Regions from separate parts of the Lysobacter antibioticus genome, predicted to be linked through region 3. Evidence: riboswitches for the same ligand, from Rfam matches in the RefSeq annotation. Region 3 holds a riboswitch; each other region holds the start of a gene.
What was found. A riboswitch is a leader RNA that binds a small molecule or an ion and turns the genes downstream of it on or off. The one in region 3 is predicted to bind cobalamin.
Positions count from the first base shown of each region.

Region 1 (7,662 bases), 2.7 Mb from region 3:
GTACTGTGGTCGACGAAAAACGACGGCCCGGATGGTCCGGGCCGTTGTGGTGCATGCCGCATTCCCTTTTTTCAAGTAAGAGCAAAGCTCCAACCCTCTAGGAGCGACGTCCTATTGGATTTCCTTCGGTCATAAGCCGCGACCACGGGATGGGCAGACCTCGCAGCGCCTGCGTCGCTCATCGAAGCCATGAACTATCGCAGGGTAGGAGCGACGCAAGTCGCGACCGCGCGGTCTCCGGTTGCGGCGCTTCTTGCCGCAGGGTGGAGAAGCAACACGAATAGCAAAGCTTCCGCCCCCCTAAAGGGGGCGGGTTACTTTCTTTTGCTAAGCCCAAAAGTCCGTCTGGATTCCCTTCGGTCAAAGCTAACCAAAGAAAAGGGCTCTCCTTGCAAGGGCACAAGCCCGCACGATCGATGCCAACGCAGGGATGCTCCAGACAGGCCATCCATGGCCTGCTTGCGCACGGCCCGCATCCATGCGGGCCGCCCTACGGGTCTTCTCTTGGCCGGCAAAGCCGCAAAGCCAAGCAACTCAATCACTGCAAGTGCGTGTCGCCAGCTCTCACCACTTATAGCCGACCTTGATGTAGCCGAAGGCGCCGTTGAAACCGAACGGCGAGGCGGTGTTGTAGGGCAGGTAGTTGCGGGTGCCGCGCACCAGCTTGGACTCGTCCGGATAAGCGTCGAGGACGTTGTCGCCGCCGATGGTGAAGTCCCAGCTGTTGAGGCGATACGTCGCGGCCAGGTCCAGGGTCCACTCGTCGCCGAAGGTCTGGTCCTGACGTGGATCGGTCGCGTGCAGCTCGGTGAACTCGCCGTAACGGGTGGCGGTGGCGGTGAAGTTCCAGTTGCCGGTCTTCCAGTCGCCGGCGAGGAAGAACTTGTCGCGCGGCGCGCCCTTGGTGATGCGGCCGATCTCGGTGCGGCCGATACGCACCGCGGCCGGGTCGATCGCGGCCAGGCGTGGCGGGTTCGGGGCGATCTTGTCGATCTCGGTCTTGGAGTAGTTGTAACCGGCGGTCAGGTTGAGCTTGCCCGAGCCGACGTCCCAACCGTAGGTGGCGATGATGTCCACGCCCTTGGTGTCGGTGTCGACGGCGTTGGTGAAGTAGCGGCCGCCGCCGATGCCGGGATAGCCGTTGGCGTTGAGGTAGTTGCGCACCGCGGCGCTGGTCAGGTTTTCCGACAGCAGGATGCGGTCCTTCACCTGGATGTTGTAAGCGTCGATGGTGATGTAGAGCTGGTCGGCCGGCTGCAGCACCAGGCCCAGGCTGTAGTTGGTCGATTCTTCCGCCTTCAGCGCTTCCGAGCCCAGGGCGATGGCGGCCGGGTTGTCGACGCGGAAGGTGCCGATTTCATACGGGATGCCGCTGATGAAGTTGGTGGCGATCGACTGGAAGAACTGCTGCTGCAGCGACGGCGCGCGGAAGCCGGTCGAGGCGGTGGCGCGCAGGGCGACCTTGTCGGTGAAGGCGTAGCGGCCGGACAGCTTGCCCGAGGTGGTTTCGCCGAAATCGCTGTAGGTCTCGTAGCGCGCGGCGGCGCCGAGCGAGAACTTGTCGGTCAGGTCGGCTTCGGCGTCGATGTAGACCGAGTAGCTGTGGCGGTCGAAGTCGCCGGCATCGCTGGCGCGGAAGCCGGAGAACACCTGCGCACCCGGGATGATCTGGCCGTTCGGGGCGGCCACGCCGCCGTTGGCGTAGGACAGCGGCTCGCCGGCGCGTTCGGAGAACTCCTCGCCGCGCCATTCCGCGCCCCAGGCGAAGGTCACCGGGTACTGCCAGCCGAAGTCGACCGACTTGGTGAAGTCGAGGTTGAGCACGTGCTGGGTGACTTCCAGCGCGCCGGCGTAGAACTGGGTCGGCGAGGTCGGGCCGAGGCTGCGGTTAAGGGTGTTTTCGATGTCGAAAGTCAGGCCGTTGTGGCCGTAGTTGTAGCTCAGGTCGATCTGGGTGCCGCCGGCGGTCTCGCTGCGCAGGCCGAACACCGCGGCGCGGTCCTTGCTGACGTTGTGGATCTGCGGCAGGAAGCCGTTCGGATAAATCGACGGGATGTTGCGCGGGTCGCCGGCGAAGCGGAAATAACCGTTCGACAGCACGTCGCGTTCGCTGTAGCTGCCGAACGAATAGAAGCTCAGGTAGTCGGTCGGGTTGTATTCGCCGTTATAGGAGAACGCGCCCTGGTCGATCTCGGGATCGCCGTAGCGCTGCTCGACGCGGCCCTGGAACGGGCGCGCGCGGTTGGTCTGGTCCTGGTGCCCGCCCTGCGCGGCCAGGTGCAGCCAGCCGTTCTCGCCGAGTTTGATGCCGGTGTCGCCGGAGAGCTGGTACTGCTTGCCGTCGCCGGCGCTGTACTGGCCGTAGCGCGCGGCGATGCTGCCGCCCGTGCCGCTGCCCTTGAGTACGACGTTGATGACGCCGGCGATCGCGTCGGAGCCGTACTGCGCCGAGGCGCCGTCGCGCAGCACTTCGACGCGTTCGATCGCGGCGATCGGAATGGCGTTGAGGTCGACCGGCGAGGAGCCGCGGCCCTGGCTGCCGTTGAGGTTGATCAGGGCGGTGGTGTGGCGGCGCTTGCCGTTGACCAGCACCAGCACCTGGTCGGGGGCGAGGCCGCGCAGCTGAGCCGGGCGCACTGCGTCGGTGCCGTCGGTGATGGCGGGGCGCGGGAAATTCAGCGAGGGCAGGGCGCGCGACAGGGCGGTGGCCAGCTCGACGGTGCCGGTGGCCTCCAGGGTTTCGGGGGTGATGATGTCGATCGGCGCGGTGGACTCGGCGACGGTGCGGTCGCTGACGCGGGTGCCGGTGACGATGACCTGGTCCAGGGTCTTGGGGTCGCTTTGCGGCGCGTCTTGCGCGTGGACCGGCGCGGCGAGCGCTACCAGGAGGCCGAGGGCCAGAGGGTGACGTGAACCGGCGAAGGTGCGGCGGACGTGCATGACGACTCCTTGATGGGGATGACAGCGATGTCATTCGGATTTAACACGAACGTAACAACCGGTCAATGAAGCGGCCAAATATTGCCTAACGCAAGTAGTCAAAAAGTGGTAGAAGCACACTCTTTGCGGAATCCGGCGGCGGATGGCCGGCCGCTGCGCCTGGCCTGGTGGGGGCTTTCTGGCCCTCATCCCGTTAGGCCCTCATCTCTGCCAGCCCTGATTTCCTCCTCAAGTCGTCGTCCCCGCGAAGGCGGGGATCCACCGGATTTTCGTGCGAGAACGCCTGAGGTCTCTATCGCCCGGCCAGGGCGCGCAGCACCCTGGCGTTCACGGATGCGCGAGCCGGTGGCTCGCAAGCGCATCCATTCACCCCGGCCTGCGCGGGGATGACGATTTCAGCGCTAGGGGAGGCCGCGAGGTCCGTCCAGGAAAGCAAAGGCCGCGGATGGGCCCTGATCGGCGAGTCACGCGCATTTTCCTCCTCCGTACCCTGGCGTCCCGACCTCGCTCGACTGCTAAGATGCGCGCGCTCAAGGTGATCGCCGACACACAATCGGCGATTGAAACGGGAATCCGGTCCCCGCTTCTGGCATTCGCCAGGTCGGTCAATCCGGAGCTGCCCCCGCAACGGTAAGCGAGTACACGCACCGCACGACGCCACTGTGTTCCGACACGGGAAGGCGCGGTACGGGAGACCCGGTCCGATCTCGGACCGCCTCCGCTCGCAAGCCCGGAGACCGGCCCGGAGCGCGAACCGACAGGCGGAGGGCCGTGTCTCGGGGCATCGGCGCGCGCGCCGTCTCTCCGTTCCGCCATCCCCCTGTCACGACCTGATCTAGACCGCGCGGGTGAGGCGCGGCCATGGAGAGCCGACCGTGACGTTCCGTTTTTCCGCTGTTCCGCGCCTTGCGCGCATCCCCGCGCGCTGCGCTTTCGTATTCGCCGGTTCCGCATTCGCCGCCTCCGCAGTCGCGGCGCCGGCGGTCGATCTCGACCAGGTCGTGGTCACCGCGAGCCGCACCGCCCAGACTCAGGACGCCACGCTCGCTGCGGTGACCGTGATCGACCGCGCGCAGATCGAACGCCTGCAGCCGTCGTCGCTGCCGGAGTTGTTGCGCGGCACCCCTGGTGCGTCGCTGGCCAACAACGGCGGCCCGGGCAAGGCGACGTCGCTGTTCCTGCGCGGCAGCGAGTCCGACCATGTGCTGGTGCTGATCGACGGGGTCAAGATCGGTTCGGCGACCAGCGGCGGCGCATCGCTGCAGGACATTCCGGTCGAGCAGATCGAACGCGTCGAAATCGTGCGCGGCCCGTTCTCCAGCCTGTACGGCTCCGAAGCCATCGGCGGCGTCATCCAGATCTTCACCCGCCGTCCGCAGGGCGCGTTCGTGCCGAGCTTCAGCGCCTCGATCGGCAGCTACGCCACCCATCGCGCCACCGCCGGCGTCGCCGGCAAGGGCGAGCGCGGCTGGTATTCGATCAACGCGGCCCACGAAGACACCGACGGCATCAACGCCTGCCGCGGCAAGCCCTCGCCGGGCGGTGCCGGTTGCTTCACCTATTCGCCCGACCGCGATGGCTATCGCAATGATTCGCTGACCCTGCAGGGCGGCTACCGCTTCAACGAGCAATGGGACGCCGAAGCGCGCTTGTTTCGCACCGAAAACCATAACGAATACGACGGCAGTCAGAACAACGAGGCCGACGGTGTGCAGCAGGTCGCCGGCGCCAAGCTGCGCTATCGCCCCAGCGACCGCGTCAGCCTCAGCGCCAGCGCCGGCCGCAGCGAAGATCTCAGCGACACCTACAAGAACGGCAAGTACTCCAGCACCTTCGAGACCCGACGCCAGCTCGGCTCGGTGCAGGGCGACCTCGGCATCGGCAGCGGTTTGCTCACGCTCGGGTTCGACTGGCAGCGCGACCGCATCGACAGCAACACCCGTTATGCCCGCGACGCCCGTATCCTGCGCGGCGCTTTCGGCCAGTGGCAGCAGAGTTTCGGCGCGCATGCGCTGCAGGCCAGCCTGCGCCGCGACGACGACAGCCAGTTCGGCGGCGAGACCACCGGCAGCCTGCTGTGGGGCTGGAACCTCAGCGAGGCGCTGCGTTTGACCGCGAGCTACGGCACCGCGTTCAAGGCGCCGACCTTCAACGAGCTGTACTACCCGGGCTACGGCAATGCCGGCTTGTCGCCGGAAACTTCGCGCAGCGTCGAAATCGGCCTGCGCGGTACCCACGGCGAGCGCCGCCAGCACGTGTGGTCGCTCAATGCCTACGAGAGCGACATCGACGATCTGATCGCGTTCGATTCCTCGATCGGCCTGCCCGGCAACGTCGACCGCGCGCGCATCCGCGGCCTGGAAGCGGCGTTCGACACCCGCCTGGCCGACTGGGACCTGCGCGCCAGCGCGACCTGGCTGGACCCGCGCAACGACAGCCGCAGCGCCAGCCGTGACAAATTCCTGCCGCGGCGTGCGCGGCAGAGTGCGCGCATCGATGCCGACCGCCGCTTCGCTGTCGGCAATGGCGCCTGGTCGTTCGGCGCCAGCGTGTACGCCGCGGGCGATCGCTATGATGACCTGGCCAATACGCGTCGCCTCGCCGGTTATGCGCTCACCGATCTGCGCCTGGGCTATGCCTTCAACGAGGCCTGGAGCCTGCAGTTGGCGGCGAACAACGTGTTCGATCGCCGTTATGAAACCGCCGCTTTCTACAATCAGCCCGGGCGCAACTACCTGTTGACCCTGCGTTACCGGCCTTCCCGCTGACGGATCAGCAACCTCGGCCCGCGTCCGCGCGGGCAGCCTCCCGGCCCGCGTCCGCGGGCTTTGCCGGCAACCACCGCGTTGCCGGCGCCAATCGAGAGTCGCCGATGAAAAGCTTGCCCGGTCCCATCCAACTAAGTCTGTCCTGCCTGCTGTTGATCGTGATGATCGCCACGCGCTTCCATCACTTCGGCGATCTGCTGCATCTGCCCGATGCCTCGATGGCGGTGTTTTTCCTCGGCGGCCTGTATCTGCGCCGGCACCTGGGCTACGCCGGTTTCCTGCTCGCCGCGGTCGCCATCGACTACTTCGCGATCACCGGGCGAGGCCAGGATTTCTTCGGGCATTACTGCGTAACCCCGTCGTATGCCTTCCTGCTGCTGGCCTATGCCGTGCTCTGGTACGCCGGGCGCTGGTATGCGCCGCGCATGCCGGCCGGCTGGCGCGGATTCGCGCGGGTCTTCGGCGTGGCCTTCGTCGCCGCCAGTCTGTCGTTCCTGATCTCCAACGGCGCCTTCTATTGGTTCGGCGGCCGTTACGCGGAGCCGAACTTCGCCGAGTATCTGAGTCGGGTCTGGCGTTGGGGCCCGCTGTTCGTGCGCACCACGTTGAGCTACATCGCGGTCGCGCTGGTCGCGCATGCGGCGATCGTTCGTATCGCGCGTCCGCCGGCCTCGCAGCCGACCGCGAGCCGCTGATCGTCGCTGCATCGTTCGATTCGTCGTCCCTTCGCACCCCGGAGCTTGAGCATGTCGAACCCTCTTCCCGCAGCCTCCACCGCGGTGCTGCCGCTGGAATCGCGGCAGGCGTTGATCGCGACCGGCGCATCGCTGGCGCTGCTGATAATCTGCACCCGCGGCCAGCACTTCGCCAGCGTCGACGCCTTGCCCAGCGCGTCGTGGTCGGTGTTTTTCCTGGTCGGCGCGTTGTTGCGTCCGGTCTGGGCATTCCCGGCCTTCTTCGTGCTGTCCTCGGCGCTCGATCTGGGCAGCCTGGCGCTCGGCCGCATCACCGACTGGTGCTTGTCGCCGGCGTATTGGGCCTTGGCCCTGGCCTATGCCGCGCTGTGGCTGGGCGGACGCGCGTATGCGCGCTTGCATCGCGACCATTGGGGCACGGTGCCGCGCCTGGCGTTGGTGCTGTTGGCCACTTCGGTGGTGACCTACCTGATTTCCAAGGGCGGGTTCTATTTCCTGTCCGGCCGTTATCCGGATGCGAGCCTGGCCGGTTTCATCGACCGCATTCCGCAGTACTACCCGCGCGCTCTGGGCACCCTGGCCGGTTATGTCGGCCTGGCTTTCGGGGTGTATGCGGTCGCGCGCAGCCTGGTCCTGCGTCAGCGCAGTGGAGCGCCGGCATGAGCGCGGGCGGCAACGACGGCACGAAGGACGGCTCGGCCGACCGCGCCGGCTTCGCGGCCAGCAGTGAAGAGCGCCACCGCGAACGCATGCAGCGCAAGAAGGAGCTGATCGACCGCAAGATCGCTCAGGCGACGATCGAGCGCGGCGTGCTGGTGGTCAACACCGGCAACGGCAAGGGCAAGAGTTCCTCGGGTTTCGGTATGCTCGCGCGTTCGCTCGGGCACGGCTTTCGTTGCGGGGTAGTGCAGTTCATCAAGGGCAGTTTCTCGACCGGCGAAGAGGCCTTCTTCCGGCGTTTCGAGGAGCTGGACTATCACGTGATGGGCGAGGGCTTCACCTGGGAGACCCAGGACAAAGAGCGCGACATCCGCGCCGCGCAGTCGGCCTGGGCGATCGCGGCCAAGATGATGGCCGACCCCGGCTACGATTTCGTCCTGCTCGACGAACTGAACATCGCCCTGGCGCACCGCTATGTCGCGCTCGACGACGTGCTCGCCGCGGTCGCGGCGCGGCCGGAGCGGCAGCACGTCGTCATCACCGGCCGCGGCGCCCCCGATGCCCTGATCGAAGCGGCCGACACCGTCACCGAGATGCGC
Region 1 is NZ_CP013141.1:2,167,705-2,175,366, reverse strand. It holds gene GLA29479_RS08750 (TonB-dependent receptor plug domain-containing protein) at 565-2,940, opposite strand; cobalamin riboswitch at 3,457-3,700, shown strand; gene btuB (TonB-dependent vitamin B12 receptor) at 3,855-5,708, shown strand; gene GLA29479_RS08740 (hypothetical protein) at 5,813-6,403, shown strand; gene GLA29479_RS08735 (hypothetical protein) at 6,455-7,066, shown strand; gene cobO (cob(I)yrinic acid a,c-diamide adenosyltransferase) at 7,063-7,662, shown strand, end outside.
Region 1: linked by a shared signal. The riboswitch ahead of btuB (TonB-dependent vitamin B12 receptor) and the one ahead of metE (5-methyltetrahydropteroyltriglutamate--homocysteine S-methyltransferase) in region 3 are both predicted to bind cobalamin.

Region 2 (7,662 bases), 2.8 Mb from region 3:
CACCAGCGACAGCGACCACGCCACGCCCACGGCGCTCCAGATATAAGGACGCTTGTCGGGCTGCTGCTGGACGATGACGAAACGGGGCGGCGGTACTTTGGCCATGCTCGACGACGACGGCTCACACCGCCGGCTTTACCTATACTCAACCTTAAATCTTAACGGGAATGCCACGATGTCCGATGCGCACCTGTTCGCAGTTGGCGTAGTTCTCGCCTGGCTGTCGGGGGTCCGGGTCTATCTGACCGTGTTCGGCGTCGGCCTGGCCGGCTGGCTCGGCTGGCTCGACCTGCCGCAGGCCCTGCAGGCGACCCAGTCGCCGTGGGTGCTCGGGGTCTGCGGCCTGCTCGCCGCCGGCGAGTTCTTCGCCGACAAGATCCCCGGCGTCGACTCGGGCTGGGACCTGCTGCATACCTTGCTGCGGGTGCCGGTCGGCGCCTTCCTGGCCGCCGCCACCATGTCGCCCGACGGCCAGCTCGGCGCGGGCGCGCTCGCCGCGGGTGCCGGCGTGGCCCTGACCAGCCACCTGCTGAAGTCCGGCTCGCGCGCCCTGCTCAACACCTCGCCCGAGCCGATCAGCAACTGGACCGCCTCGGTCACCGAGGACGCCGCCGTGCTCGGCGGCCTCGCCTTGGTCTTCGCCTACCCCTGGGTGACCCTCGGCATCGTCGTGCTGATCAGCGTACTGATCGCGACGGCGCTGTGGTGGATCTGGCGCAAGATTTTTCGGCGCCGTAAGCCCAAGGAACTGGGAGTGAGTTGAGAGGAGTGAGGAGTGAGTGGCGGCGCAGGCAAAGTGCGCCGATGCGGCCGCTGCACGATCGCCTAAATAAAAAAGCCGCCGGCGCGAGCCGGCGGCTTCGTTGTCTGGCTGGCGGCGCGCGTTGCGCGCGGCTGGCTGGATACCTGCGCTGACGGCACGGGCCGAGGAGCGCTTCTTCTACTCGTTCCTCACTCCTCTCCACTCGTTACTGAACCAAGCCCTCAGCCTTCCTCGATCTTGGTCAGCAGATAGTTCTGCTCGCCGAGACGCTCGATCAGGGCGAGCTGAGTCTCGATCCAATCGACGTGTTCTTCCTCGGAGTCGAGGATGTCGGCGAACAGCTTGCGGCTGACGTAGTCGCTGACCGTCTCGCAGTACTTGATCGCCTCGCGCAGCAGCGGGATCGCTTCGAGCTCGAGAGCCAGATCGCAGGCCAGCAGTTCGCGCGGGTTCTCGCCGATGCGCAGCTTGCCCAGAGCCTGGAAGTTCGGCAGGCCGTCGAGGAAGAGAATGCGGTCCGACAACTTGTCGGCGTGCTTCATCTCGTCGATCGACTCGTGGTACTCGTGCTCGGCGAGTTCCTTCAGACCCCAGTTCTTCAGCATCTTGGCGTGCAGGAAGTACTGGTTGATCGCGGTCAGCTCGTTGTAGAGCGCCTTGTTGAGATATTCGATGACCTTGGGATCGCCTTTCATGGCCGTGCTCCGACGTTGCAATGGGCGGCACTTTAGCCCTTTCGCGAACGCCATGACGGAACGCGAATCGTGCGCAACGGGAGTCGAGAATCACTGTCGTTGAGGGGCGCCGACGGACGGTCGCGGGCGCTGTGCCGAGCCGGCGCCGACACGACGGGAACGCACACGTCTCGACCGGCGCCAGGGGGGAGGCGGCGAAAGCGGATCGGCGGGATGGTACGGACGAACGAGGACCAGATTGGACCGGGGCGGACGGCCCGCAGGCAACGCGGCTCAGGCGGCTTGTTGCAGCACGTCCAGCGGCAGGTCGCGCACGTTGCGGGCCTGTTCGAGCAACGAGGTGGCCAGCTCCAGGCAGCTGCCGCAATTGGCGCCGGCGCCGGTGCGCATGGTCAGCTCGGGCACGCTGCGGCAACCGGCTTCGGCGGCCTGGCGAATGTCGCGGTCGGTGACTCCGTTGCAGATGCAGACGTACACGGGCGTGGGCTGTCGGTCATGCAGCCGGATGGCTGCACGGCCATTCCGCCATGGATGCGAATGATTGTCAATTAACAGCAAGCAACAGGTGCCGTGGCGCCGTATGCCCCGGCCGGACGGGCTCGGCGGGTAGGCCTGACCGGGCCGGCCGCAGCGCTTCCGGGAGGCTCAGCCGCCCGATTCCGAGCCGCTGCCACGGACCGGGTTGCCGGGCCCGCAGGTCCGCGACCGCGGGTGGTTGCAGCCCGACAGATAGGCTTCGTGCAGGCGGGCATCCGGGCCGGGCGCCGGCACCGCCTGTTGGCCGGCGACCAGGCGGGCGAACGGGGCCAGATGGCGCAGGGCGCTGGCATAGACGCCGCGCTTGAACATCACCACATGCTCGACCGGGTACCAGAAATCGACCCAGCGCCAATGATCGAACTCAGGCTTGTCGGTCAAGTCCAGGCGCAGGTCCGACTCCTCGCCGGTCAGACGCAGCAGGAACCAGACCTGTTTCTGGCCGATGCAGACCAGGCGGTCGTTGCGGCGGACGGCCCGACGCGGCAGGCGATAGCGCAGCCAGCCCGGGGTCGCGCCGAGCACTTCGACATGCTGCGGGAGCAGACCGGTTTCCTCGCGCAACTCGCGATACATCGCCTCGAGCGGCGTCTCGTCGGTGTTCATCCCGCCCTGCGGGAATTGCCAGCCATCGCGATGCACGCGGCGAGCCCAGAACAAGCGGCCGTCCGGGTGCATCAACACGATGCCGACATTGGGCCTGTAGCCGTCCGGATCGATCACGATGCGGACTCCAAATTCACTGTGTCCGACTCTGCCACGGGGTGGCCGGGACGACAAGTCGGGCAAACAAGTCGGTCGCGATGCGCTCAGACGATTGACAAGAGCCCGTCCGGCATGAAGAATTCGCGGTTCCCCGTGGCTATGTAGCTCAGCCGGTTAGAGCACAGCACTCATAATGCTGGGGTCGGTGGTTCGAGTCCACCCATAGCCACCATAGAATCGCCGCGCAGCAAGACCCAGGGCCCGCCAGCGCAGCGGGCTTTTTCGTATCCGCCGCCAGGATGCGCCGGCCCAGGATTCCCGATCGTTACAGATCACCTCGCTCCAGATCACGCGCCACGCCGCGCCATCGCGCGACGCGCCACCGCCCGACCCGGTACCGCACTATGACTGCTGTGAACATCTTCAAGGTCTTCACTCTCGAAGCCGCCCACCGGCTGCCGAACGTGCCGGAAGGCCACAAATGCGCGCGTTTGCACGGGCATTCGTTCCGCATCGAGGTGCACCTGACCGGCGAGCTGGGCGAGCACACCGGCTGGGTGATGGACTATGCCGACGTCAAGAAGGCGTTCCAGCCGACCTACGATCGCCTCGATCATCACTACCTCAACGACATCCCCGGCCTCGAGAATCCGACCAGCGAACGCCTCGCGGTGTGGATCTGGGACCAGCTCAAGCCGGTGCTGCCGCTGTTGAGCGAAATCGTGGTCCACGAGACCTGCACCGCCGGCTGCCGCTACCGCGGCTGAGCCCGGGGCGCTCGCCCTTCCCTACTCGATCCATCGCAGCCGGCGCCTTGTCAGACGCCGGCAACGCCGTGGTCATGGCCCCGGACTAGGCTTTGCCTGAACGGCTGCTTGGTCGCTAAGCACCTGAACAGGCAGGCTTTCTGAACGGCTTTCGACCGCTCGTCGGCCCGATGTTGCATCGCAACAAAACCCCGCCTATGCTGCACCGCACAATCCAGTCGTTCTCCGTCTGGACCTTTCAGGAGCTCAGCCATGTACCAGCAATTCAACGAACAGTTCGCCGCCGCTACGCGCCAGTTCGCGGACACGGCCGCTCAGGTCAACCGTCTGGCCCTCGACAACGCCGAGGCCGTGTTCGGCCTGCAGGTCGCCGCCATCGAAGACCGCGTCAACGCCACTTTCGCTTTCTTCGGTGAAGCCGCCGAAGCCCGCGATCTGGAAGCCTTCAAGACCCTGTGGCCGAAGGGCGCGCAGATCGCTCGCGAAAACGTCGAGCGCGCTGTCAGCACCGGTCAGGAAGCTTTCGGCCGCACCGTGAAGACCAACGAAGCCATCGCCGAGCTGGCCAAGTCGCAGATCGAAACCGCTGCCAAGGCCACCCAGGCCAACGTCGAGAAGGCCGCCAAGGCCGCGGCGAAGGCGACGGCTCCGACTGCCGCCGCGACCAAGTAAGCGCACCGTCTCTCTCTCCGGCCGTCACGGCGGATACGAAAAACCCGGCAGCTTCGGCTGCCGGGTTTTTTGTTGCCCGCGATTCGGCCTTCGCCATCGCTATCGATCGCCAGCGAGCCGCAGAGCATTCGCCGCGCTAGAACAGCGGCTGCAAGCGCCCGGCCAAGGCCTGCGGGTCGGGCGAAGCGGCATACGGCAGACGCCCCCAGCACGGCACCGGCAAACGCCGGCGCAGGATCTCGAAGTTGTCGTCGGCGCGCGCCATCTGCGGGTCGATGTCGTTGCCGATCCAGCCGACCAGGCGGGCGCCGTCGGCCTGGATCGCGCGCGCGCTCAGGCGCGCATGATTGATCGCACCCAGGCGCAGGCCGACCACCAGCACCACCGGCAAGTCCAGCGCGCGCACCAGGTCGATCTGGTCGAGCGTGGCGCTGATCGGCGCGGCCCAACCGCCGACGCCTTCGACCACCACCGTGTCCGACTGCGCCGCCAAGCGCGCATGCGCGGCGAGGATCGTCGCCAGCGCGATCTCGACCCCGGCCTCGGCAGCGGCGAGTTCCGGCGCCAACGGCTGCGGCAAGGCGTAGGGATTGACGTCGTCGTAGCGCGGTCTCGGCGCACTGGCCGCTTGCAACAGCAAGGCGTCCTCGTTGCGCCAACCCTCGGACGTGCGTTCGCAACCGCTCGCTACCGGCTTCATGCCGACCGCGCGCATGCCGCGCGCGCGCAAGGCGTGCAACAAGCTCGCGCTGGCCACCGACTTGCCGATGCCGGTGTCGGTGCCGGTGACGAACACGCCGCGCGGAAACACCGCGGACGCGGCCGTTGGTCGGGAGCCGGCCTCCACCGGGGGCTGGGTGTGACTCATCTCGCGCTTTTCCCTGGGGCGTGGAGTCCACCATGGTAGTGGCGGCGGATGCCGCTGTTACACTCCGATGATGTTTAAAACCTCCGCACTATCGGGCGACAAGCCCGAGCAATACGCGCAGCTGCTCGCCCAGGCGCGCGGTTTGCTCGACGGCGAACGCGACCGTATCGCCAACGCCGCCAACCTGTCGGCATTGGTCAGCCATGCCCTGCCGGAACTCAACTGGGTCGGCTTCTATTTCTACGACGGCGAAGAACTCGTGGTCGGCCCGTTCCAGGGCTTGCCGGCCTGCGTGCGCATTCCGCTCGATAAGGGCGTGTGCGGTGCGGCCGCCTCGACCCGCCAGACCCAACGCGTCGCCGACGTGCACGCCTTCCCCGGCCACATCGCCTGCGATGCCGCCTCGCGTTCGGAAGTGGTGGTGCCGCTGGTCCACGGCGACGCCCTGATCGGCGTGTTCGACCTCGACAGCCCGGTCCCGGACCGCTTCGATGCCGACGACCAGGCCGGCCTGGAAGCGCTGGCGCGCGTGTACGTGGAGGCGCTGGCATGACCGCGCCGAAGATGCGCAACATCGGCCCCAAGAGCGCGGCCTGGCTGCGCCAGGTCGGCCTGCGCACGCACGAGGACATCTCCGCGATCGGCACGGTCGAGGCCTTCATGCGCGTCAAGCGCGCCGGCTTCAAGCCGACCCTCAACCTGCTCTACGCGATCGAAGGCGCGCTGCTGGACTGCCATTGGCAGGAAATCAGCGACGAACGCCGGCAGCAACTGATCCAGGCCGCCGAAGCCGCGACCGCCCTGCTACCGCCGCCGCGCAACAAGCCGGCCGCCGCGCCGGTGCACACCACCGTGCACGCCGAAGAACGCCACGATGCGTTCGAGGGCGGCGGCCTGGACGGCAACGGCCTGGACGAGGACGACGACCGCCCCGGCGGCCGCGACGAGGACGACGGGCGCGACTGAGCCCGTCGACGCCGCTGCGCCCCCTCCGGCCGGCCCCCTCCGCCCACCCACGGCTTTGGCCCCGGGCGCCGGCTTCGCGTAGACTGCGCACCGCTTCAAGGTGACCCGGCGGCTTTCTCCATCGCCGGGTTGAAACGGGAAGCCGGTGACGCGCCCTCTCTTGCGGGAGGATCGGCGCCAGTCCGGCACTGCCCCCGCAACGGTAAGCAAGACAGATCGCGGCAACCGCCACTGTGCTCGACACGGGAAGGCGCCGCGATCGGCAGCCCGACCCCGCGTCGGCGCTGCGCTTGCGAGTCCGGAGACCGGCCTTGAAGCGCCACAGGTTGCGATGCGGAGGGCGTCGCGGCGGCTGCTATCCGGCTGTCTGCACGGCCCGCTGCCTCCTCGCAACCGTCTTCCGCCGTCGTCGTCGCGCGCCTCCGGGTGCGCGCGCTGGAGCTGTCCCCATGTCCGTCCGCAACACGCACGCCACGCGCGCACTGAACTTGTCCTTCGCCATCGCCTGCGCGCTGGCGCTGCCCGCCGCCGCCATCGCCGCTCCGGCCGGCGACGCCACCGACCTCGACGAGGTGGTGGTCACCGCCAACCGCACCGCGGTCAGCGTCAACGACACGCTGACCCCGGTCGACGTGCTGGACCGCGAGACCATCCAGCGCAGCCAGGCGCGCGACCTCAACGACCTGCTGCGCGGCCGCGCCGGCATCACCATTTCCAACCAGGGCGGCGCCGGCAAGCTCACCACCCTGTTCCTGCGCGGCAGCGAGTCCGACCACGTGCTGGTGCTGGTCGACGGCATCCGCGTCGGCTCGCCGACCTCGGGTCTGGCCGCGCTGCAGGACCTGCCGCTGGCACTGATCGACCGCATCGAGATCGTGCGCGGCCCGCGTTCGAGCCTGTACGGCGCCGACGCCATCGGCGGCGTGATCCAGGTGTTCACCCGCCGCGAGAAGCAGGGCTTCGCGCCGCGCGTGCACGTCGGCGGCGGCAGCAACGACAGCCTCGAATTCGGCACCGGCTTCGGCGGTCGCAGCGAGCGCGGCTGGTTCGGCGCCGACTACAGCTTCCGCAAGACCGAGGGCATCAACGCCTGCCGCGGCGCCGGCTTCCCGGTGTTCGCCGGCTGCTTCACCGACGAGCCCGACCGCGACGGTTACGAAAACCACGCCCTGTCGCTGCGCGGCGGCCTCGAGTTCAACGAGCAGTGGAGCATCGAAGGCCAGGCGCTGCGCGCGGAAGGCGAGAACGATTACGACGGCAGCTTCGTCAACCGCTCCGAGACCGTGCAACAGGTGATCGGCGGCAAGCTGCAATGGCGCCCGTCGGAAACCATCCACCTGCAGTTGCTGGCCGGCCGCAACGTCGACAGCTCGGATAATTTCCTCGGCGAAGTGCCGATGGGGTTCTTCAAGACCGATCGCGACAGCGCGACCTTGCAGGGCGACTTCACCCTGGCCGAAGGCCACGTGCTGAGCGCGGGCTTCGATTGGTTGCGCGACCGCGTCGACAGCGACACCGTGTACGACGAAAGCGAGCGCGACAACAAGGCCGGCTTCGTCCAGTACCAGGGCCGCTTCGGCGCGCAGTCGTTCGAGGCCAGCCTGCGCCGCGACGACAACGAACAGTTCGGCGGCCACACCACCGGCGGCGCGGCCTGGGGCCTGAACTTCGCCGAGCGCTGGCGCGTCA
Region 2 is NZ_CP013141.1:2,482,288-2,489,949, forward strand. It holds gene GLA29479_RS10060 (DUF6776 family protein) at 1-105, opposite strand, end outside; gene GLA29479_RS10065 (DUF4126 domain-containing protein) at 176-763, shown strand; gene bfr (bacterioferritin) at 985-1,458, opposite strand; gene GLA29479_RS10075 ((2Fe-2S)-binding protein) at 1,732-1,935, opposite strand; gene GLA29479_RS10080 (RNA pyrophosphohydrolase) at 2,104-2,718, opposite strand; tRNA gene GLA29479_RS10085 (tRNA-Met) at 2,856-2,932, shown strand; gene queD (6-carboxytetrahydropterin synthase QueD) at 3,114-3,467, shown strand; gene GLA29479_RS10095 (phasin family protein) at 3,720-4,139, shown strand; gene bioD (dethiobiotin synthase) at 4,276-5,007, opposite strand; gene GLA29479_RS10105 (GAF domain-containing protein) at 5,078-5,560, shown strand; gene GLA29479_RS10110 (TfoX/Sxy family protein) at 5,557-5,973, shown strand; cobalamin riboswitch at 6,055-6,301, shown strand; gene btuB (TonB-dependent vitamin B12 receptor) at 6,423-7,662, shown strand, end outside.
Region 2: linked by a shared signal. The riboswitch ahead of btuB (TonB-dependent vitamin B12 receptor) and the one ahead of metE (5-methyltetrahydropteroyltriglutamate--homocysteine S-methyltransferase) in region 3 are both predicted to bind cobalamin.

Region 3 (7,662 bases):
ACATGCTGCAGTACGACTCGGTCCACGGCCGCTTCAAGGGCGAGGTCAAGGTCGAAGGCAACACGTTGGTCGTCAACGGCAAGAAGATCCGCCTGACCCAGGAACGCGACCCGGCCAACCTCAAGTGGGACGAAGTCGGCGCCGAAGTCGTGATCGAATCGACCGGCCTGTTCCTCGACAAGGTCACCGCGCAGAAGCATCTCGATGCCGGCGCCAAGAAGGTCGTGCTGTCGGCGCCGTCGAAGGACGACACGCCGATGTTCGTCTACGGCGTCAACGACAAGACCTACAAGGGCGAGGCCATCGTCTCCAACGCCTCGTGCACGACCAACTGCCTGGCGCCGCTGGCCAAGGTGCTCAACGACAAGTGGGGCATCAAGCGCGGCCTGATGACCACCGTGCACGCCGCCACCGCGACCCAGAAGACCGTCGACGGCCCGAGCAACAAGGACTGGCGCGGCGGCCGCGGCATCCTGGAGAACATCATTCCGTCGAGTACCGGCGCGGCCAAGGCGGTCGGCGTGGTGATCCCGGAGCTCAACAAGAAGCTCACCGGCATGTCGTTCCGCGTGCCGACCTCGGACGTGTCGGTGGTCGACCTGACCGTCGAGCTGGTCAAGGACGCGACCTACGCCGAGATCTGCGCGGAAATGAAGGCGCAGAGCGAAGGCGCGCTGAAGGGCGTGCTGGGCTACACCGAAGATAAGGTCGTGGCGACCGATTTCCGCGGCGACGCGCGCACCTCGATCTTCGACGCCGAAGCCGGCATCGCCCTCGACGGCACCTTCGTCAAGCTGGTCAGCTGGTACGACAACGAATGGGGCTACTCGAACAAGTGCCTGGAAATGGTCAAGGTCGTCGCCGGCAAGTAAGCGGCGGTCTCCTGGTCGACGAAAAGCCCCGCGAATGCGGGGCTTTTTTGTTGGGCGGGGTTTGTAGCGGCGATGGCGGAGGCAGGTCGTAGCGGCGAGAGCTGGGGCCATTCTGATCTCGCGGGTTTGGCGTGTATGGCCTCGTCTTGCCGGGGGAGTAAATCCCCCATCCCCTTTTTGCAAAGGGGAACGATTCGTAGCTTGCCGGCCCTGAACGAGGTGGCCTGAATGAAGGGGTAATTACGTAGCGATGCCGCATCGGTTCGCGACGATCCATGCATCGGTCGAGTTGTGACCGGCGTCGCCCCCGCATCGCTGCGTTTGCGACGGCTTGTCGTTAGGATCGAAACACGTGGTCCGGAGAGCGGTTGGACCACGATCCTCCGCGACGCGCAACCGTCGTCAGGCCGTGGCCAGTCCGAATGGATGGGCGACGGCGGCCGCAGGACGCGGAAGGTTTCGCTGGTTCGAACCCAAAACTCAAGGAAGGATGCATGGATGCACAATCGCGCTCTTTAGCCGATTCCAGATTCGCGCGCTTCAAGGACGCCGTCGACCGGCGCGTCGGCGAGCGCGGCATCGCCGGCATCGTCGATATGCAGGCGGACTTGCAGACCCTGCTGCAATCGGGCGCGATCGCCGCGCGCTTGCGTCAGGAGCTGTCGGACCTGCTCGGCGACGGCGAACAGGCGCTGCTGTGGGAAAACTGGAACCGCGGCGGCCTGTGGAGCCGGCACGGCGTGTTCCTGATGTCGGGCGAAGGCTGGTCGCTGCACCTGTCGCGCTATTTCAGCTCGTCCAGCGGCATCTTCACCCTCTCGCAGTACGCCTGCATCGGCGTCGCCGCCGGCGCCATCGAGCTGAGCACCTACGCCACCGGCGAGAGCTTCCGCAACGCTTACTTCGAGCGCGAGCAGAGCGTGCAGCTCAACCGCCGCATCGAGCTGGCCGACGGCGAGGCCGCGGCGCTGGGCGTGGACGACGCCGCGTTCAAGGTCGACGTGCGGCAACCGACCATCGTGGTGTTGTTGCTCTCGCAAAGCGCGGTCGATCTGCAATGGCGCTTCGACCCCGAGACGCTGCGCGCCGACAGCTGCATTTCGGCGCGCCTGAGCGATTCCGAACTGGTCTGCATCGGCCAGACCCTGGCCACCATCGACGCGGAGCAGGCACCGCAGGCCTTGCTCGAACTGAGCCGGCACCCGCGCCATTTCGTGCGCTGGTCGGCCATTCAACTGCTCGGCAAGGTCGACCCGCAGGCCGCGCTGGAGCGTCTACGCGATGCCGTCGACGACGAGCACGACGACATCCGCAGGGCCGCGACGCGTTCGCTCGCCGCCCTGGCCCCGACCGCCTGACCGCTAAGGACAACGCCATGGCCTACACCTTGAATGCCGCCGCGACCACGGTGGCCAGCGAAGAAGAGCTGTTCGATTTCATCTTCAGCCGGGTCGATACGCTCGACCCGGACAGCATCGCCGAAGCCGCGCCGGTGCTCGCCGCCTACGCCAACGACCCGGCCCTGGTCGCGCGCACCATGGCGCGGTCGCTGCGCTCGATCCTCGACGGCGAGCCGCCGCCGTTCGTCGCCCCGCAGTGCTACGTGATCGCGCGGCGCAAGCACGTGATGATCCGCGCCAACGTGTGGTCGCCGCTGAAGCAGACCGGCGCCTTGCGCAAGAACGAGGAGCGCGCGTACTCGTACGACACCGCCCACGACCACAACTTCCATTTCCTCACCGTCGGCTATTTCGGCTCGGGCTACCGCACCCACATCGCCGAGATCGACCCGGCCGAGTTGACCGGCGCCATCGGCGACAGCGCGCGCATCCTGGATTCGGAGGTCACGACCCTGCCCAAGGGCAAGATCATGCTCTACCGCGCCCACCGCGACGTGCACCGGCAGGCGCCGCCGGACGAGCTGTCGATCTCGTTGAACGTGCTGTTCAACAACCAAAGCCAGATCGCCAAGTGCCAGTACAACTTCGTGTTCGAGCAGGAATTCGGGGAAGAGCGCGCGCGCATCCTCAGTTACACCTCGGCGAGCATCCACAGCCGCTTGTCGATGCTGGCGGAAATGGCGGTGTTGGTCGGCGGCGACGAACTCACGCCGCTGTTCGCCGATGTAGTCGACTCGACGCTGCTGCCGCCGCGCATGCGCCTGATGTGCCTGGACGGCCTGCGCGACGACCAGGACGCTTATCGCGGCGCGCTCGAGCGCTTGTACGCCGACGATTGCGCGATGGTCCGCGATCATGCGAGCAAGGTGCTGCAGACGCTGCAATGAATCCGCGCGGCGTCGCCGGCGCGCCGCGGGATGTCATCGGGCCGGCGAATCAGGAGCAACTCTATGGAAGGCAGTCTGCAAATCCAGGATCTGGATTACGAAGTCGCACCGTTCAGCGTGTCCGGCGCCGACGTCGGCGCGATCGTGCGCTCGGTGGAAAGCTCCGGCCAGCCGGAGCAGTGGAACGTGCTGGCCTACGACGTGATGTAAGGCAAGCGCCCCTTCCGTAGTCCGGAAGGGGCATCGTCGGCGGCGCGCGCGCCGCCGACGGTTCGTGCTCAGCTCAATCGACTGCTGCGCTCAGTCGACTTCGGCGGCGACCTGCTCGCGCAGGCCGCGCGCCGACTGCACCATCGCCCGCAGGGCCGAGCGCACTTCCGGCCAACCGCGGGTCTTCAGGCCGCAGTCCGGGTTGACCCACAACTGCGCCGGCTCCAACACATCCAGAGCCTTGTCGAGCAAGTCGCGCATTTCGGTCTCGCTGGGCACGCGCGGCGAATGGATGTCGTAGACGCCCGGGCCGATGCCGTTCGGATAGCGATAGCGCACGAACGCATCCAGCAACTCCATGCGCGAGCGCGAGGTCTCGATCGAGATCACGTCGGCGTCGAGCGCGGCCACCGCCTCGATGATGTCGTTGAACTCGGCGTAGCACATGTGGGTGTGGATCTGGGTCGCATCGCCGACGCCGCTGGCGGCGAGGCGGAAGCTTTCGCCGGCCCAGCTCAGGTAGGCCGGCCAGTCGGCGCGACGCAGCGGCAGGCCTTCGCGCAGGGCCGGTTCGTCGATCTGGACGATGGCGATACCGGCCGCTTCCAGGTCGAGCACTTCCTGGCGCAAGGCCAGGGCGATCTGGCGGCAGCTGTCGGCGCGCGGCTGATCGTCGCGCACGAACGACCACTGCAGGATAGTCACCGGTCCGGTCAGCATGCCTTTGACCGGCCGTTGCGTCTGCGCCTGCGCGTAACGGGTCCAGTCGACGGTCATCGCCTGCGGGCGGACCACGTCGCCGAACAGCACCGGCGGCTTGACACAGCGCGAGCCGTAGCTCTGCACCCAGCCGTGGGCGGTGAAGGCGAAACCGTCGAGCTGCTCGCCGAAGTACTCGACCATGTCGTTGCGCTCGAACTCGCCGTGCACCAGCACGTCGATGCCCAGCGCTTCCTGCTCGCGCAGGCACAGCTTGGTCTCGTTCTCCAGGAAGGTCCGGTAGGCGGCGTCGTCGATCTTGCCGGCCTTGTGCTCGGCGCGCGCGCGCCGCACTTCGGCGGTCTGCGGGAACGAGCCGATGGTGGTGGTCGGGAACAGCGGCAGGCCGAGGCGCTGCGCCTGCACCTTCGCGCGTTGCGGATAGGGCGAGGCGCGCCGGGTCATCGCCGGTTCGACCGCGGCCAGGCGCTTGCGCACCTCGGCATTGCGCAACAACGGCGAGGCCAGGCGCGCGGCGCGCGCGCTGGCGGCGGTGGCGAGGTCGCGGTTGGCGTCGGCGCTGCCGGTGAGAGCGTCGGCGAGCAGGCGCAGTTCCTCGATCTTCTGCCGCGCGTAGGCCATCCAGTGACGCAGCGGCGCGGGCAGCTTGCGCTCCAGCTCCAGGTCGGTTGGCACGTGCAACAGCGAGCACGACGGCGCCAGCCAGTGCGCGCGATCGCCGGCGCGACGCGCCAGGCTCAGCGCGGCGTCGAGATCGGCGCGCCAGATGTTGCGGCCGTCGACCACGCCGAGGCTGAGGACGCGGTCGTCCGGCAACAGTGGCAGCACGCTTTCCAACTGCTGCGGCGCGCGCACCAGGTCGACGTGCAGACCTTGCACCGGCAGGCGCGCGGCGAGGGCGGCGTTGTCGCCGAGGCCACCGAAATACGTGGTCAGCAGGCGCTGTGGCGCGTCGGCTTCGGCCAGGGCCGCATAAGCGCGGCGATAGGCGTCGCGATCGTCGTCGTCGAGGTCGAGCACCAGGGCCGGCTCATCGAGCTGGACCCAGTCGGCGCCCGCGGCCTTGAGCTTGCCGAGCAACTCGGCATAGGCCGGCAGCAGGGCATCGAGCAGCTCGCGCGGATCGCCGCCGTCGCTGCGCTTGCCGAGCTTGAGGAAGGACACCGGGCCAAGCAGCACCGGCCGCGCCTGGATGCCGAGCGCGCGCGCCTGGGCCAGTTCGGCCAGCGGCTTGTCGCCGCGCAGAACGAAACGCTGGTCGCGCTCGAACTGCGGCACCAGATAGTGGTAGTTGGTGTCGAACCACTTGGTCATCTCGAGCGCGTGCAGATCGCGACGGCCGTCCTGCAGGCCGCGGGCGAGGGCGAAGTACCCGGTCAGCGGGTTTTCGTCGTAGACCTCGCGGTACGGCGCGGGGATCGCGTCGAACAACACGGCGGTATCGAGGACGTGGTCGTAGAGGGAGAAATCGTTGCACGGCACGACGTCGGCGCCGGCTTGGCGCGCCAGTTGCCAATGGCGTTCGCGCAGGCCGTGGGCGGTGTCGTGCAGCGCCTGGGCCGGCGTGTCGCCTTTCCAGAACGATTCCAGGGCCAGCTTGAGCTCGCGCCGCGCGCCTATGCGCGGGAAGCCGAGATGGGTGACGCTGATCATGATGATTACCTGCGATGCGTGGGCATGGCGCAGGGCAACGAAGGAGACCACGGCTGCGCCGGCCCGACGCTCGCGCGCCCGGCTTCGCCGCAACCCTTGGTGTCGACCTTCGCCCCCGCGGGCGAACCGGCGCGCACGACGCGGCCCGCGCCGGGACGGGCCCGGACGCAGCGCCGACACCTTGCGGGCCGGAGTCGGACGGAAGGCGAGCCTTCCGGTCATGGCAGGTCTTCGGGCTTGGGGCATGGAGCACGAGGCGCCTCCTACTGTCCGTCGCTTCCCGGGATCGCTCCCAGTGCCTGACGAAGTTCGTTCCCTATACCGCTGCGGGGCAGCTCCGGAATTGGACGTGGCGTCCGCACCGGATTCCCTCTAACCGCTGCCGGTGCGAACCGGTGGCGATTTGTCACATCGCTTCATCTGCATGAAGCGATGTTCACCATCACGCCGCCAAGCTACGCAGCGCGACCGGCGAAGTCAATCGCCGCGATCGCGATGCGTGGACCCGGTTTGCGATTTGTGGCCGCAGCCGGCGACGGCGCCGCGGCCGGGGCTTCCCCGGCTGCCGTTCATGCGCCGCCGACGATGATGTCGGCACGCTGACGAGCGCGAACGCCATGACCTCCTGCCGTTGAGCTTGGTGGGCCCTGGGGCTAACGTTCGTGCTGTGGCGACGATGCGCGGCGCGGGTCCAGGACGGCCCGCGCGATCCCGACTCCGATGGGTGGAACATGCTTTTCAGAAGGACGTTTGCGCTGACCTTGTGCCTGCTCGGACTGGCGGCTTGCGGGAGGGATTCCGCCGCGCCGCCGCCGGCCCGGCTCGAGCCGGTCACCATGGGCAGCCAGAACGAGTCGCCCAAGGTCGCCGCCGCGGACGCGTCGAGCGAGACCGACATCCTGCAGGGCACCTACTGGCCGCCGGCCAAGCTCGACGGCGGCGTGGCCAAGATCAGCTGCGAATACGACTACCCGCGTTTCGGCGACGGAAAACCGCTGACCGCGCTGGACTTCTTCAGCCTGGTCGACGCCTTGTCGCCGTGCCAGGCCAGCGGCGTGGTGCGCCTGCATTACCAGGGCAAGATCGGCGCTGGTTTCACCGCGCTGGTGCAGCGCGTTGCCGCCATGGCCACGCGCATGGAGATCCAGACCCGCATCCTCGACATCGACTCCAGCGGCGGTCACGTCGAGGAAGCGATCCGCGCCGGCGACTCGATCGCCGAGTCGGGCTGGGCGATCTGGGTGCGCGAGGACTCGGTCTGCCACAGCGCCTGCGTGTTGGTGCTGGCCGCCGGCGACACCCGCTCGATCGAGGGCAAGGTCGGCATCCACCGGCTGATGCGCGACCGCTCGACCGCGACCTCGCGCGCCGAACTCAGCCGCGAGCTGAAGGCGATCAACCAGCAGGTCCGCGATTATCTGGAACGCAACGGCGTCGCCACCGGCGTCGCCGACCTGATGATGACCATCGCCAACCGCGACCTGCGGGTGTTGACCGTGGACGAGCTCAAGCAGTTCGGCCTCGACGGCACCAACGCCGCCCAGGACGATCTCGACCGCATCCGCCTGACCCGCAAGTGCGGCGAGGACTTCGTCCGCCGCCGCGAAGCCTTCCGCCGCGATTTCGACGCGCAGTGCATGGCCACCGGCAAGAACTTCGCCTCCATGCCGGAATGCGCGAAGGCCTTGCAGGAGCAGTTCGGCTTCCCGGACGAGACCTGCCCCTCCGACAGTCCGGCCGATCTGTACGCCCGCGACCTGCGGCGTCTGCCGCTGCTGGACGACGAGGGCGCCGATGCCGACGCGCCGGCCACGGCGGGCGCGTCGAAGAAACGTTCCAACAAGAGCGCGGAATAACCGCCGTTCGTTCGAAGCGGTTGTCGCAGCGGCGTCGCACGACGGCTTGCGGCAATCGCGAGCG
Region 3 is NZ_CP013141.1:5,257,931-5,265,592, reverse strand. It holds gene gap (type I glyceraldehyde-3-phosphate dehydrogenase) at 1-872, shown strand, start outside; gene GLA29479_RS21205 (HEAT repeat domain-containing protein) at 1,367-2,230, shown strand; gene GLA29479_RS21200 (hypothetical protein) at 2,248-3,159, shown strand; gene GLA29479_RS25470 (hypothetical protein) at 3,223-3,369, shown strand; gene metE (5-methyltetrahydropteroyltriglutamate--homocysteine S-methyltransferase) at 3,460-5,742, opposite strand; cobalamin riboswitch at 5,948-6,154, opposite strand; gene GLA29479_RS25465 (hypothetical protein) at 6,175-6,345, shown strand; gene GLA29479_RS21190 (COG3904 family protein) at 6,579-7,598, shown strand.

Region 4 (7,662 bases), 2.6 Mb from region 3:
GTCGCGAGGTCGAGACGACGCACAGCGACGGCGACGACAATGGCAAAGGCAAAGGCAAAGGCAACGGAAGTTTTTCGTTGCCTTTGCCTTTGCCTTTGCCGTGAAAGCTTGGCGCAGTACCGAACTTGCGAGAACACCAGGAGACCCGGAGGGCGCCGCACAGGACGTGCGGCGTTTTCCGATAAGACAAGGATGTCTTATCGGAAAATCCCGGCGCGCGCATCGAACTCGCAGGGGAGCTTCGTCAAGGAAAGCCCTTTTCTTTGGTTATCTTTGACCGAAGGGAATCCAGACGGACTTTTGGGCTTAGCAAAAGAAAGTAACCCGGCCGCGTCAGCGGACGGAAGCTCTGTTCTTGCTGTTTTAGGTGCAATTGCTTCACCGTCTTTCGGCCACAGACGCCGCAGCGGAATAAAACACGGTCGCGGCTTGCAACCGAAGAAAATCCCTGTGGCCGCCGCCCCTACTCTCGCGAAACCACACCGCTTCGATAGACGACACCGACGTTGCGATGACTGCGCATCCCGCGGTCGCGGCTCGCGCCGCTCCTACCCTGAGGGCACCCGGCGCGATGACGCGGGCACCAACCAACCCGTGCCACCGACAGCCCCCTCAACGACGTATCTCGAACCCCGGATTCTCATTGAGCGACCCGTCCGCCTCCAGCACCGCGTAGCGCTCGCCATCGGGATGAAACACCACCGGAATCGGCTCCAGGAACAGCGGCCGCCGAACGAAACGCAGTTCCCAACGAAAGTGCTCCAAGGTCGTCAACGCGTCCAGTTGCTCGCGGGTCAGCCCTGCGCGCAAGGCCACGGCGCTGGCCTGCTCGGTTCCGTTGCGTCGTTCGCGTGTGGTCATCGGGTACCGCTCCTTCGAGAATGCCGCGTTGCGCTCTCGCCATGATCTTGCAACGGCATGCGAATGTCACCCGAGCGGCCACGGCCCGCGGGATTCTTCAGTGCCGACGCTCGACGACGAACCGATCCACCGCCGCCGATGCTCCCCATCGCGGCGGCACGCCCATGCCGATCCGTATGCCCCTATCCGCAGCCGTCCCCGCCGCACCAGCCATTTCGCCTGCATCGTTTCCAGGAATACACGCCGCCCATCACAATATCGAGCGATGCCCGGCATTTCGCCCGAACCCCGCACAGGCAAACGCGGTCGACATCGCGAGCGCTCCCGCAACCGACATGCGGCGCATTCCTCGCCATGCATTCCATTCGCCGCGGTGCGGTGCCGCGCCGAGTCGTCACACATGCGCGCAGCAACAAGATGAATGCGGCGTCCGAAGCCATCCGACCACGCCGTCGTGCGAACGAGCGCGCAGCTTTGCGCAATGCAGCTTGTTCGCTTTCGATCCGACGCCTACACTCCGCCGGCCACAGGTGTCCTGCCGCCGTACCGGCGAGCAGGGTGAAACGGGAAGCCGGTGCGAGTCGACAGACTCCATTCCGGCGCTGCCCCCGCAACGGTAGGCGAGAACACCCGACTCAATACCACTGCGATTTCGCGGGAAGGTGTCGGGGTGATGCGGATCGCTCCGCATCGCTCGCAAGCCCGGAGACCGGCCAGTGGCGGGCATCGCATGCGATGCCGTCCTCGGGTGTTGCGGTGGGCAACCGGACGGGCTGGCTCGACGCGGATGTCCGTTGCGTGGAACCGACTTGTCTTGCTCCGCAATCCCCGTCACGCGGGTGAGCGACACGGAGCCGAAACAATGAACGATATGAATCGCGTCGCGACCGAAGTCGCGACGGTCAAGCTGCTGATCGACGGTACCTTCGTCGAATCCCGATCCGAACAATGGCGCGATGTCGTCAACCCCGCTACGCAGACAGTGCTGGCGCGGGTGCCGTTCGCCACCGCCGACGAAGTCGACGCCGCGGTGCGTTCGGCGCAACAGGCCTTCAAGAGCTGGCGCAAGACCCCGATCGGCGCGCGCGCGCGCATCTTCCTCAAATACCAGCAACTGATCCGCGAGCACATGGGCGAGCTCGCCGCGATCCTCACCGCCGAACAAGGCAAGACCCTGGCCGATGCCGAAGGCGACGTCTTCCGCGGCCTGGAAGTGGTCGAGCACGCCGCGGCGATCGGCAACCTGCAACTCGGCGAGTTAGCCAACAACGTCGCCGGCGGCGTCGACACCTACACCCTGCTGCAGCCGCTCGGCGTGTGCGCCGGCATCACCCCGTTCAACTTCCCGGCGATGATTCCCCTGTGGATGTTCCCGATGGCCATCGCCACCGGCAACACCTTCGTGCTCAAGCCGTCGGAACAAGATCCGCTGGTGACGATGCGCCTGGTCGAACTGGCGCTGCAAGCCGGAGTGCCCAAGGGCGTGCTCAACGTCGTGCACGGCGGCGAAGACGTGGTCAATGCGATCTGCGACCACCCGGACATCAAGGCCGTGTCCTTCGTCGGTTCGACCAAGGTCGGCACCCATGTCTACCACCGCGCTTCGCTGGCGGGCAAGCGCGTGCAGTGCATGATGGGCGCGAAGAACCATGCGGTGGTGCTGCCCGACGCCAACAAGGAGCAAACCCTCAACGCCCTCGCCGGCGCCGCATTCGGCGCCGCCGGGCAACGCTGCATGGCCGCCTCCACCGCGGTGCTGGTCGGCGAAGCGCAAGCCTGGATTCCGGAACTGGTCGCCAAGGCGCGCACGCTCAAGGTCAATGCCGGCACCGAGCCCGGCACCGACGTCGGCCCGGTGATTTCCTGCGCCGCGCGCGAACGCGTCGAAAGCCTGATCGCCGCCGGCGTCGAGCAAGGCGCAAGGCTCGAACTCGACGGCCGCAAGCCCTCCGTGCCGGGCTTCGAGCGCGGCAACTTCGTCGGCCCGACGATCTTCTCCGGAGTCGAGCCCGGCATGCGCATCTACGACGAGGAAATCTTCGGCCCGGTGCTGATCGTGCTCGCCGCCGACACCCTGGAGGCCGCGATCGAACTGATCAACGCCAACCCCAACGGCAACGGCACCGCGCTGTTCACCCAGTCCGGCGCCGCCGCACGCCGCTTCCAGGAAGACATCGACGTCGGCCAGGTCGGCATCAACGTGCCGATCCCGGTGCCGGTGCCGTTGTTCTCGTTCACCGGCTCGCGCGCGTCCAAGCTCGGCGACCTCGGCCCTTACGGCAAGCAAGTGGTGATGTTCTACACCCAGACCAAGACGGTCACCGCGCGTTGGTTCGACGACGACACGCTCGGCCACGGCGTCAACACCACGATCAGTCTAAAGTGATGGCCGCCGTCATGAACCTGCAGGCGGTCAATCCACCGCCATCGCAGCTCGGCGAAGACCAGCTCGCCTTCCGCGAGGCCGCGCGCGATTTCGCCCTGGCCGAACTGGCGCCGCATGCGGCGCACTGGGACGCGCAAGGCATCTTCCCGCGCGAGGCCATCGGCAAAGCCGGCGAACTCGGTTTCTGCGGCTTGTACGTGGACGACGCCGCCGGCGGCTCGGGTCTGACCCGGCTCGATGCGGTGGTCGTGTTCGAGGAGCTGGCCGCGCTCGATCCGTCCACGGCGGCGTTCATCAGCATCCACAACATGGCGACCTGGATGTTGACCGCGCACGCCTCGCCGGCCGTACGCGACCTCTGGGGGCCTCGGCTCGCTTCCGGCGAATGCCTGGCCTCGTACTGCCTGACCGAACCCGGCGCCGGTTCCGATGCCGCCTCCCTGCGCACCCGCGCCGAACGCGATGGCGATCATTACCTGATCAACGGCGCCAAGGCCTTCATTTCAGGGGCCGGCGCCACCGACATGCTGGTGGTGATGGCGCGCACCGGCGGCGACGGCGCACGCGGCATCAGCGCCTTCGCGGTGCCCGCCGACAGCGCCGGCATCGCCTATGGGCGCAAGGAAGAAAAGCTCGGCTGGAACAGCCAGCCCACGCGCGCGGTGGTGTTCGACAACGTGCGCGTGCCGGCGGCGCACCTGCTCGCCGGCGAAGGCGATGGCTTCAAGATCGCCATGAAGGGCCTGGACGGCGGCCGCCTCAACATCGCTGCCTGCTCGCTCGGAGCGGCCCAGGGCGCACTCGACGCCGCACGTCGTTACCTGGGCGAACGGCGCCAGTTCGGCAAACCGCTCGCCGAGTTCCAGGCGTTGCAGTTCAAGCTCGCCGACATGGCCACGCAACTGGTCGCGGCGCGGCAGATGGTGCACACCGCGGCGCGCAAGCTCGATGCCGGCAGCGCCGACGCCATCGTCTGGTGCGCGATGGCCAAGCGCTTCGCCACCGATGCCGGCTTCGCGATCTGCAACGAGGCCCTGCAGATCCACGGCGGCTACGGCTACATGCGCGAATACCCGATCGAGCGCCTGCTGCGCGACTGCCGCGTGCACCAGATCCTGGAAGGCACCAACGAAATCATGCGCGTGATCATCGCGCGCCATCTGTTGAACACCGAAGAGGAATTGCGATGAGTCGCGCCGACAAGCAGCACACCGGAAAGGTCTATGACGGACTGAAGCTGGACATCGACGGCCACACCGCCGTCGTCACCCTGAGCAACCCGCCCGCCAACACCTGGACCCGCGACAGCCTGGCCGCCTTGCGCGAGTTGGTGCGCGACCTCGACGCCGACCGCGAGGTCTACGCCCTGGTCGTCACCGGCGAAGGCGAGAAATTCTTCTCCGCCGGCGCCGACCTCAAGCAATTTGCCGAGGGCGACAAGGCGCTCGCACGCGAGGCCGCGCGTCGTTTCGGCGAAGCCTTCGAGACCCTCAGTGCGTTCCGCGGCGTGTCGATCGCCGCGATCAACGGCTATGCCATGGGCGGCGGACTGGAATGCGCGCTGGCCTGCGATCTGCGCATCGTCGAGGAACAGGCCCAGCTCGCCCTGCCCGAAGCCACCGTCGGCCTGCTGCCCTGCGCCGGCGGCACCCAGCACCTGCCGCGCCTGGTCGGCGAGGGCTGGGCCAAGCGGATGATGCTGCTCGGCGAACGCGTCGATGCCGCGACCGCCCTGCGCATCGGCCTGGTCGAGGAAGTGGTCGGCAAGGGCGAGGCCAAGGCGCGCGCACTGCAGTGGGCCAAGCAGGCCGAGAAGCAGAGCCCCACCAGCGTCGCCGCCTGCAAGGCTTTGATCCAGGCCACCCGCAGCCAGAGCCACGACACCGCCCTGGTGCGCGAGCGCGAGGCCTTCGTCGATCTGTTCGACAGCGCCGACCAGACCGAGGGCGTGCTCGCCTTCCTGGAAAAGCGCGCCCCGCAATGGAAGAACGCATGAACGCCGTGCTCGAGAACGAAGCCGTCGTCGCCCCGGTCCTGTTCGAGGAACGCGGCACCGCCAACGGGCGTCGCATCGGCTTCGCCACCTTGAACGCGGCAGCTACCTTGAACGGCCTGTCGCTGAGCATGGCCGGGCTGCTCGACGCGCAGCTGCTGGCCTGGGCCCAGGACGAAGCCGTCGCCGTCGTCGTGCTGCAAGGCGCGGGCGAGAAAGCCTTCTGCGCCGGCGGCGACCTGCACGGGCTGTATCGCGGCATGCTGGAGCATCGCGCCAGCGGCAGCCGCGACATTCGCGACAACGTCCACGCACGCGAGTTCTTCGAGACCGAGTACCGGCTCGACCACCGCATCCACACCTACCCCAAGCCGCTGTTGTGCTGGGGCCATGGCATCGTCATGGGCGGCGGCATCGGCCTGATGGCCGGCGCCAGCCACCGCGTGGTCAGCGAGCGCTCGAAGCTGGCGTTTCCGGAAATCACCGTCGGCCTGTACCCGGACGTCGGCGGCAGTTGGTTGTTGAACCGGGTGCCGCAACGCGCGGGCTTGTTCCTGGCCTTGACCGGCGCCGCGCTCAACGCCGGCGACGCGATCCATGCCGGTCTCGCCGATCACTACCTGGCGGAAGCGCAACGCGAAACGTTGTACGCCGCTCTCGCCGCGGTGAACTGGACCGACGACGGCGACGATGCGCGCCGGCTCAGCGCTGTACTGAAAGGTTGCGCCGAACCCGCCCCACCCGGCCCCTTGCAACAACACGCCGCGGCGATCGCCGCGGCCTGCGCGCACGACGATCTGTCCGCGGTAGTCGAAGCCATCGCCGCGCTCGACAGCGACGACGCCTGGCTGCAGAACGCGCGCAAGACCCTCGCCGCCGGGTCGCCCGGCTCGGCCCGGCTCGGTTACGAGTTGCAGCGCCGCGCCGCCGGGTTATCGCTCGCCGACACTTTCCGCCTCGAATACACCGCGTCTTTGCATTGCGCCGCGCACGGCGATTTCGCCGAGGGCATACGCGCTCTGTTGATCGACAAGGACCGCACGCCGCGTTGGAACCCCGCCCGCCTGGCCGAGGCCACGCCGGCCTGGGCCGAAACCTTCTTCAGCGCCCCCTGGCCGACGCAGGCGCACCCGCTCGCCGACCTGGGCGCCACCACGGAGACCGCCGCATGAGCCGCATCGCTTTCATCGGCCTGGGCAACATGGGCGGGCCGATGGCCGCCAACCTGCTCAAGGCCGGCCACAGCCTGCGCGTGTTCGATCTCGCGCCGGCCCTCGTCGCCGGCGCGGTCGTGGCCGGCGCCCATGCCGCCATCGACGCGGCCGATGCCGTGGTCGATGCCGAGGTGGTGATCTCGATGCTGCCGGCCAGCCGCCACGTCGAAGGCCTCTACCTCGGCGATGCCGGCCTGCTCGCGCAGATGCCGGCGGGCGCGTTGGTGATCGATTGCAGCACCATCGCCCCGGCCTCGGCGCAGAAAGTCGCCGCGGCCGCGACGGCGCGCGGCCTGCAGATGATCGATGCGCCGGTGTCCGGCGGCACCGCCGGCGCCGCCGCCGGCACTCTGACCTTCATCGTCGGCGGCGAAGCCTCGGCGCTGGAACGCGCACGCCCGCTGTTGCAGGCCATGGGCAAGAACATCTTCCACGTCGGCGCCAGCGGCGCCGGTCAGGTCGCCAAGCTGTGCAATAACATGGCGCTCGGCGTGATCATGGCCGCGACCGGCGAAGCCCTGGCGCTCGGCAGTGCGCACGGGCTCGACCCGAAAGTGCTGTCGCAGATGATGGCGGTCAGCACCAGCCGCAGTTGGGCCACAGAAGTCTGCAATCCGTGGCCGGGGGTGCTGGAAAATGCGCCGGCCTCGCGCGGCTACAGCGGCGGCTTCGGCAACGACCTGATGCTCAAGGACCTCGGCCTGGCCGCGGAAGCGGCGATGAGCACCGGCGCCTCGATCCCGCTCGGCGAACTCGCGCGCAATCTGTACGCGATGAACAGCCGCGCCGGCCACGGCGGCCTGGACTTCTCCAGCGTGGTCAAGCTGGTGGCGAAAGACCTGTGAACGCGGGGCGGGTCGGCGGCGGCGATGGAGATTGCGCCGCCGCGCCGTAGCCGGACCCGGTTTACTGACCGCCCGTAGCGGTTACTCGACGATCCGCTGCAGGTTGCCGGAGAAGCTGGCGCGGTCTCGGTCCTCGGTCAGCGAGTACAGGCCGTAGCGCTTGTTCAAGCGCGCGCCGTTGTCGCGGATGCCCGGCGACCAGGCGAAATCGGCGCGGCTGCGGCTGGAACGCTGCCGCGCCAGGTCGAACGGAACCGACAGATACAGGCCACGGTCGAAACCGCCGTCGCCGGGCTGGCGCGGCGAATACTCGGTGAAGGTCACATAGGCGCCCATGCGCACGCCGTTGTTGAACTGGCGCGA
Region 4 is NZ_CP013141.1:2,610,304-2,617,965, forward strand. It holds gene GLA29479_RS24470 (hypothetical protein) at 1-104, shown strand, start outside; gene GLA29479_RS10595 (hypothetical protein) at 613-861, opposite strand; cobalamin riboswitch at 1,373-1,593, shown strand; gene GLA29479_RS10600 (CoA-acylating methylmalonate-semialdehyde dehydrogenase) at 1,733-3,247, shown strand; gene GLA29479_RS10605 (acyl-CoA dehydrogenase family protein) at 3,259-4,437, shown strand; gene GLA29479_RS10610 (enoyl-CoA hydratase) at 4,434-5,243, shown strand; gene GLA29479_RS10615 (enoyl-CoA hydratase/isomerase family protein) at 5,240-6,412, shown strand; gene mmsB (3-hydroxyisobutyrate dehydrogenase) at 6,409-7,299, shown strand; gene GLA29479_RS10625 (YjbH domain-containing protein) at 7,381-7,662, opposite strand, start outside.
Region 4: linked by a shared signal. The riboswitch ahead of GLA29479_RS10600 (CoA-acylating methylmalonate-semialdehyde dehydrogenase) and the one ahead of metE (5-methyltetrahydropteroyltriglutamate--homocysteine S-methyltransferase) in region 3 are both predicted to bind cobalamin.